2 regions of the Cellulosimicrobium funkei genome follow, and region 2 is predicted to be linked to the other one. Evidence: predicted binding sites of a transcription regulator. Region 2 holds the regulator's gene; the other holds the start of a gene.

Region 1 (3,407 bases), on a different contig from region 2:
TACTCGGACATGTCGATGCGCACCATGGCGCGCTCGTCGTCGAAGAGGAAGTCGGCGAGCGACTTCGCGAGCTCCGTCTTGCCGACGCCCGTGGGGCCGAGGAAGAGGAACGAGCCCGTGGGGCGGTCCGGGTCGGCGACGCCCGCGCGCGAGCGGCGGACGGCGTCGGACACGGAGCGGACGGCGGCCTGCTGGCCGATGAGGCGCTCCCCGATGGCCTCCTCCATGTGCAGGAGCTTCTCGCTCTCGCCCTGGAGCATGCGGCCGGCGGGGATGCCCGTCCACGCGGACACCACCTCCGCGATCTCGTCGGCGCCGACCTTGTCCGCGATCATCGGCGCGGCCTCGGGGCCGGACGCGGCGAACGCGTCGTCGGCCTGCTCGGCCGCCTCGGCCTCGTCGAGCTCGCGCTGCACCTGCGGGATCTCGCCGTACTGCAGCCGGCCCGCGGTCTCGAGGTCGCCCTCGCGGATCGCGCGCTCGACCTGGACGCGCAGCTCGTCGAGCTTCGCGCGCAGGTCGCCGACGCGGTTGTGACCCGCCTTCTCGGCCTCCCACCGCGCGGTGAGCGCGGCGAGCTCCTCGCGACGGTCCGCGAGGTCGGCGCGCAGCTTCTCGAGCCGTTCGAGCGACGCGGGGTCCGTCGACTCGGACAGCACGACCTCCTCCATCTCGAGCCGCGTGACGGCGCGCTGCAGCTCGTCGATCTCGATCGGCGAGGAGTCGAGCTCCATGCGCAGGCGCGACGCCGCCTCGTCGACGAGGTCGATCGCCTTGTCCGGGAGCTGGCGCCCGGTGATGTACCGGTCGGAGAGCGACGCCGCGGCGACGAGCGCGGAGTCGGCGATCGTCACCTTGTGGTGCGCCTCGTACCGCTCCTTGAGCCCGCGCAGGATCGCGACGGTGTCCTCCACCGAGGGCTCGCCGACGAACACCTGCTGGAACCGGCGCTCGAGCGCCGGGTCCTTCTCGATGTACTCGCGGTACTCGTCGAGCGTGGTCGCGCCGACGAGGCGCAGCTCGCCGCGCGCGAGCATCGGCTTGAGCATGTTGCCCGCGTCCATGGCGCCCTCGCCGCCCGCGCCCGCCCCGACGACCGTGTGCAGCTCGTCGATGAACGTGACGACCTCGCCGTCGGAGGACTTGATCTCCTCCAGGACGGCCTTGAGGCGCTCCTCGAACTCGCCGCGGTACTTCGCGCCCGCGACCATGCTCGCGAGGTCGAGCGACACGAGGCGCTTCCCCTGGAGCGAGGTCGGGACGTCGCCCGCGACGATGCGCTGGGCGAGACCCTCGACGACGGCGGTCTTGCCGACGCCCGGCTCGCCGATGAGCACCGGGTTGTTCTTGGTGCGGCGGCTGAGCACCTGCACGACGCGCCGGATCTCGGAGTCGCGACCGATGACGGGGTCGAGCTTGCCCTCGGCGGCGCGCGCCGTGAGGTCGGTCCCGTACTGCTCCAGCGCCTTGTAGGTGCCCTCCGGGTTGGGGCTCGTCACGCGCGCGCTCCCGCGGACGGCGGGCAGCGCGGAGCGCAAGGCCTCGGCGGTCGCGCCGGCCTGCTGGAGGATCGTCGCGGCCTGCGACGACCCGGCCGCGATGCCGAGGAGCAGGTGCTCCGTCGAGACGTACTCGTCGCCGAGCGCCTGGGCCTCCTTCGCGGCGGCGTCGAGGGCCGCGGACGTGGCGCGCGACGGCGTCGGCTGCGCGACGGCCGAGCCGCTCGCGGTGGGCAGCGCGACGAGCGCCGCGCGCACCTTCTGCCCGACGGCCTGCTTGTCCGCGCCGACGGCGTCCAGGAGCCCGACGGCGACGCCGCCCTCCTGCGTGAGCAGCGCGGCCAGGAGGTGGGTCGGCTCGAGCTGCGGGTTGCCGGCGGCCGACGCGGTCTGGATCGCCTCGCCGATCGCCTGCTGCGACATCGTGGTGAACTTCGTTTCCATAGGTGCTCCGATGTGATGCCTCGAAAATCTGGTCTGACCAGTGGAACGACTCCTAAGTTGAGTGTATTCCGCTCAACTTCGTTCGGCACTCCCGGACGACCGCTCGCCGTCCTCGCACGCCCTCGGAGCGGATGAAGTCCGGCCGCATTCCGTCTCAAATCGGCATCGACCCTCGCCCCGGGCGACGATCCGAGACATGCTGGGCGGGTGAACTCCTCACCCTTGCGCAGACGACTCGGCCTCGGCGCCCTCTTCGCCACCCTCGCACTGTTCCTCGCGGGGTGCATGAGGATGGACATGGCCATCACCCTCAACGAGGACGACACGTTCGACGGCAGCGTCGTCATGGCGTTCTCGGACGAGGTCGCCGAGTCGATGGGCTCGGACCCCCAGGAGCTCTGGGACCAGATGGGCTCCGAGATGGAGTCCGAGATGCCGGAAGGCGCGACGCAGGAGCCGTACGCGCAGGACGGCTACACCGGCACCAAGATCACCTACGCCGACCAGCCGATCGCGCAGCTCGACACCGGCGCCGCCGACTCGATCTCCGTCACCCGCGAGGGCGACGAGTACGTCGTGAGCGGCTCGATGGACATGACGGGTGAGGAGTTCAACCCGGACACGGGCGACGCGGCGACCGACGAGATGTCGCGGCAGATGATGGAGGGCCTCGACATCAAGATCGCCATCACGTTCCCCGGCGAGGTGGCGGAGTCCAACGGCGAGGTCGACGGCAACACCGTGACGTGGACCCCGGTGGTCGGCGAGGTCAACGAGATGACGGCGCGCGGCTCGGCCGTGCCCGGCGGCTCCGCGGGCTCGGGGACGGACGAGGGCACGGACGAGGGCACCGACGACGGCGCGACCGCGCCCGACGCCGAGAGCTCCGACGGGTCCGGCTCGTCGGCGTGGATCTGGTTCCTGGTCGGCGGCCTCGTGCTGCTCGGCATCATCGGCCTCGTGCTGTGGCTCGTGCTCCGCTCGAAGCCCGGCACGCAGGACGGCCAGGGCACGGGCTTCCCGCAGGGCGGGTACCCCGGCCAGCCCGGCCAGCAGGGCGTCTACGGCGCGCCGGGTCAGTACCCGGGCCAGCCCGGCCAGCAGGGTCAGTACCCCGGCCAGCAGCCGTACCCGGGCCAGCAGGGCCAGTACCCCGGGCAGGGCCAGCAGGGCCAGTACCCCGGCCAGTACGGCCAGCCCGGCGCGCACCCCGGCCAGCAGGGCCAGTACCCCGGTCAGCCCGGCCAGCAGGGTCAGTACCCGGGTCAGCCGGGCCAGTACCCCGGCCAGCAGGGCCAGCACCCGGGCCAGCCCGGTCAGCCGCAGGGCTACGGGACGCCGTCCGGCCTGGGTCAGCAGGGTGGCCCGTACGGCGGCCAGCCGCCGGCACCGCCGCAGCAGGGCGGCTACCCGGGCGCCGCGCCGTTCGCGCCCCCCGGCGCGCCGCACCCGCAGTCGTCCCCG
Region 2 (3,407 bases):
GCACGCCGTAGGCGCTCGTGTCCCCTGCACGTACGGCGGTGATGAGCTCGGCGTCGCTGAACGCCTCGCTGTCCACCCGTTGTGCCTGCGTCATCGTCACCCGCCCCGGAGACCGCCCCGAACCGAGGCTACGGTGGCCATAGTAGACGCCCGTCCATCTCACGGGCAGAGGGTTCCCGCCACCGGAACGGGAACGGCGACGCTTTCAGGCTTTCGTCCCCTTTCACCCGGGACGTGAGGTCCTGGAAACTCCTCGCGGTTCCCGCGTCATGGACGGCTCGCCCGCACGTCTCATCTACATGGACCACCTCCAGGGGTACGCCGTGCCCGCGACCGACGCCGTGCGCGAGCGGTGGCGGCGCGCGAGCGCCGACAGCGTCTGGCTACGGCCGGGCGACTGGTACCACCCTGCCGTCGACGCGCTCGTCGAGGCGTTGTGCGAGGAGCGGGACGCGACGCCCGCCGCCGAGCGGCTCGGCCGCGTCCGCGCGGAGGCCGGGGTGGGGATCGGCGAGGCCATCGACGACGTCGTCTGCCTGTACCGCGCCCACGACCGCGAGCCGGTCGTCGACCTGGTCCGCGGCGTGGCGGTCGGCTGGTCCGAGGGGTACGAGGCCAGCCCCGTGGCACCGGAGGTCCTGGACCCGGAGTCCGGCCTCGCGACGACCCAGTACCTGGTGCACCGGCTCCGCGAGACGTACGGCGCGGCCGAGCGCGCGGGCGTGGACGCGACCCAGACCCACGGGCTGCTCATCGTCGACGTCGCGCTCGACGACCTCACGGGGTGGCAGCGGTTCGCGCGCTCGGCGGCGATGGGCCGCGCGCTCACCCACACGTTCGGCGAGGGCCACCCCATGGCCTCGATCGGCAACGGGCTCTTCGTCGTGCTCGGCGAGCGGGACGCGGACGACGCCATGGTGCGCACCGTGCTCCGCCACAACATCGAGCGCACCGGTCTCGCGCTGGGCGTCACGGCCATCCTGCGCAGGCCGCCGCGCGTGTGGCTCGAACCGCTCCCCCGCACCCACACGGCGGCGGTCCAGCTCCTCGACACGCTCCAGCGCTGACACAGCGACGCCCCGTCCCACGCGGGCGAGCACGTGGTCCGGGGCGTCCGGGGGCGTCTGCGGCCGGCGGGTGACCGACCGCCCGCGAGCGAGGCGGCGACCGCGCGTCAGCGCGGCGTGAAGGTGAGGCAGTCGGCGCGGTCCTCGCCGGACGCGCCCGCCCCGACGCGGATCGACGGTGCGGAGCACTCGAGCGAGGCGTTGTGGACGCACTCCGTGCGCTGGCAGGCCCCGACGTGCGCGAGCACCTTCTCCAGCCCGCCCTTCGTGCCCAGCGGGATGAACGTGGCGCACTCGGCGTCGCCCGTGTGACCGGCGATCGTCACGGCGCCCGCGTGGCACCCGTGGTCGTGGTTGTAGCCGCAGCCGTCGATGGAACACTCGACGACCTGGGGCATCTCCGTGAGGCTGCTCATCGCGATCTCCTGTCTCCGAGGACCCGCCGTGGGTCGGTCTCCGCGTTCCACGGTATTCCCGGAATTCCTCGGTGTATAGCAAGGAAGGCCTTGCTAAGAAATGCAGGAATGCGCCGCAATTAGCGCACGGCATTCTTGCGGAAATGCCGCGCCGCAGGTCAGTTGTCGGTGCCGTCGGCCCGGGGCCGCCAGATGACGAGCGCGCGCGCCTCGCCGTGCTCGACGAGCGTCTCGCGCAGGGCCTCCTCGACCCCGCGCCGCACGCTGCGCCCACGCGGCACGACGACGACGTCGCCGCTCGCCGCGGCGGCGAACACGCGGCCGCCCGGCTCGACGCGCGCCGAGAGCGCCTCGATGCGCCGCTCGAGCCGCTCGACCTGGGACTCGAGGGCGAGGATCCGCTGGATGCCCGCGAGGTTGATGCCCTCGTCGTGGCTGAGGCGCTGCACCTCGAGCAGCTTCGCGACGTCGCGCAGCGAGTACCGCCGCCCCCGGCCCGCGGTGCGGCGCGGCACCACGAGGCCGAGGCGGTCGTACTGGCGCAGCGTCTGCGGGTGCATGCCCGCGAGCGCGGCGGCCTGCGAGATGACGAGGACGGGCGCGTCCTGGTCGACGTCGCTCGCGGGAGCGCGCCCGACGCCCCCCGCGTCCCCACCGATCGAGAGATGATGAGTTTCCTGCTGGGGCATCATGGTCGCCCCCTCACTCCGCGGCCTGGCGGACCAGGTCGGCGCGCACGTCCTGGCCGGCGGTCTCGGCGGCGAACGTCTCGACGGCCTCGCGCGCGGCCTTCGAGAGCTTCTGCGGCACGGCGACCTGGACCGTGACGAGCAGGTCGCCGGTCGACTTCGCGGTCTTCACGCCGCGGCCGCGAACGCGCAGCGTGCGCCCCGAGGGCGTGCCGGCCGGCACCTTGACCTTGACGGTCGAGCCGTCGAGCGTCGGCACGGCGATGGTGGCGCCGAGCGCGGCCTCGGGGAACGTCACCGGGACCGTGATCCGCAGGTTGTTCCCGTCGAGCGAGAACACCGGGTGCGGGGTGACGTGCACGGTGACGACGAGGTCGCCGTCGGGCCCGCCGGCCGTGCCGGGGCGGCCCTTGCCGCGCAGCCGGATCTTCTGGCCGTCGCGGACGCCCGGCGGGATGCGCGTCGTGACCGTGCGGCCGTCGACGGTGAACGTCACGGTAGACCCCTCGACCGCCTGCCGGAACGGCAGGGTCGTGGCCGCCGCGAGGTCGGCGCCCGCGCGGGGCCGGGGGCCGCCGAACTGCTGGCCCGCCCCGCCGCCGAACATCGAGCCGAGGATGTCCTCGAACCCGCCCGCGCCCTGGCCGCCGGTCGAGTAGCGGACCCGGGTCCCGCCCGGACCCCCGCCGCCGAACATGCCGCCGAAGACGTCCTCGAAGCCCGCTCCCCCGGCACCGCCGGGGCCCGCGGAGAAGCGCGCGCCCCCGCCCGCCATCGCCCGGATCGCGTCGTACTGCTCGCGCTCCTTGGGGTCCGACAGCACGGCGTACGCCTCGCCGATCTCCTTGAACTTGGCCTCGGCGCTCGCGTCACCCTGGTTCTGGTCGGGGTGGTACTTGCGGGCGAGCTTGCGGTAGGCCTTCTTGATCGCGGCGTCGTCGGCGTCCTTGGGGACGCCGAGCGCGGCGTAGAAGTCCTTCTCCATCCAGTCCTGTCCGGTCACGGCGCCTCCCTCCTGTCGGTGGTCGTGGTCCTGGTCCTTCGTTCCGTGGCTGCTGCCGGTGGTCTGCTGGTGGTGATCCTCGCGTGCCCGACGGCGGAGCGCACCTCCGCGCGGGAGGTGCACCCGCGCCGTCGGGCACGAGGAAGGGGTGGCTACTGCGGGCCGACGACCGAGACGCGCGCGGCGCGCACGACCCGCTCCCCGATCCGGTAGCCCGGCTCGATGACGAGGT

Evidence for each region. The regulator HspR, encoded in region 2, represses chaperone genes until heat shock. The targets are predictions, from matches to a motif close to AAGTTGAGTCNNNNNGACTCAACTT.
Region 1: clpB (ATP-dependent chaperone ClpB) is a predicted target of HspR. The motif match lies at 1,998-2,022, and genes of this name have one in related genera.

The regions. Positions count from the first base shown of each region.
Region 1 is NZ_FTMI01000001.1:544,839-548,245, forward strand. It holds gene clpB (ATP-dependent chaperone ClpB) at 1-1,943, opposite strand, end outside; gene BXA05_RS20205 (LppM family (lipo)protein) at 2,241-3,407, shown strand, end outside.
Region 2 is NZ_FTMI01000002.1:679,277-682,683, reverse strand. It holds gene BXA05_RS07270 (sigma-70 family RNA polymerase sigma factor) at 1-76, opposite strand, end outside; gene BXA05_RS07265 (hypothetical protein) at 270-1,067, shown strand; gene BXA05_RS07260 (DUF1540 domain-containing protein) at 1,175-1,483, opposite strand; gene BXA05_RS07255 (heat shock protein transcriptional repressor HspR) at 1,642-2,043, opposite strand; gene BXA05_RS07250 (DnaJ C-terminal domain-containing protein) at 2,186-3,175, opposite strand; gene grpE (nucleotide exchange factor GrpE) at 3,328-3,407, opposite strand, start outside.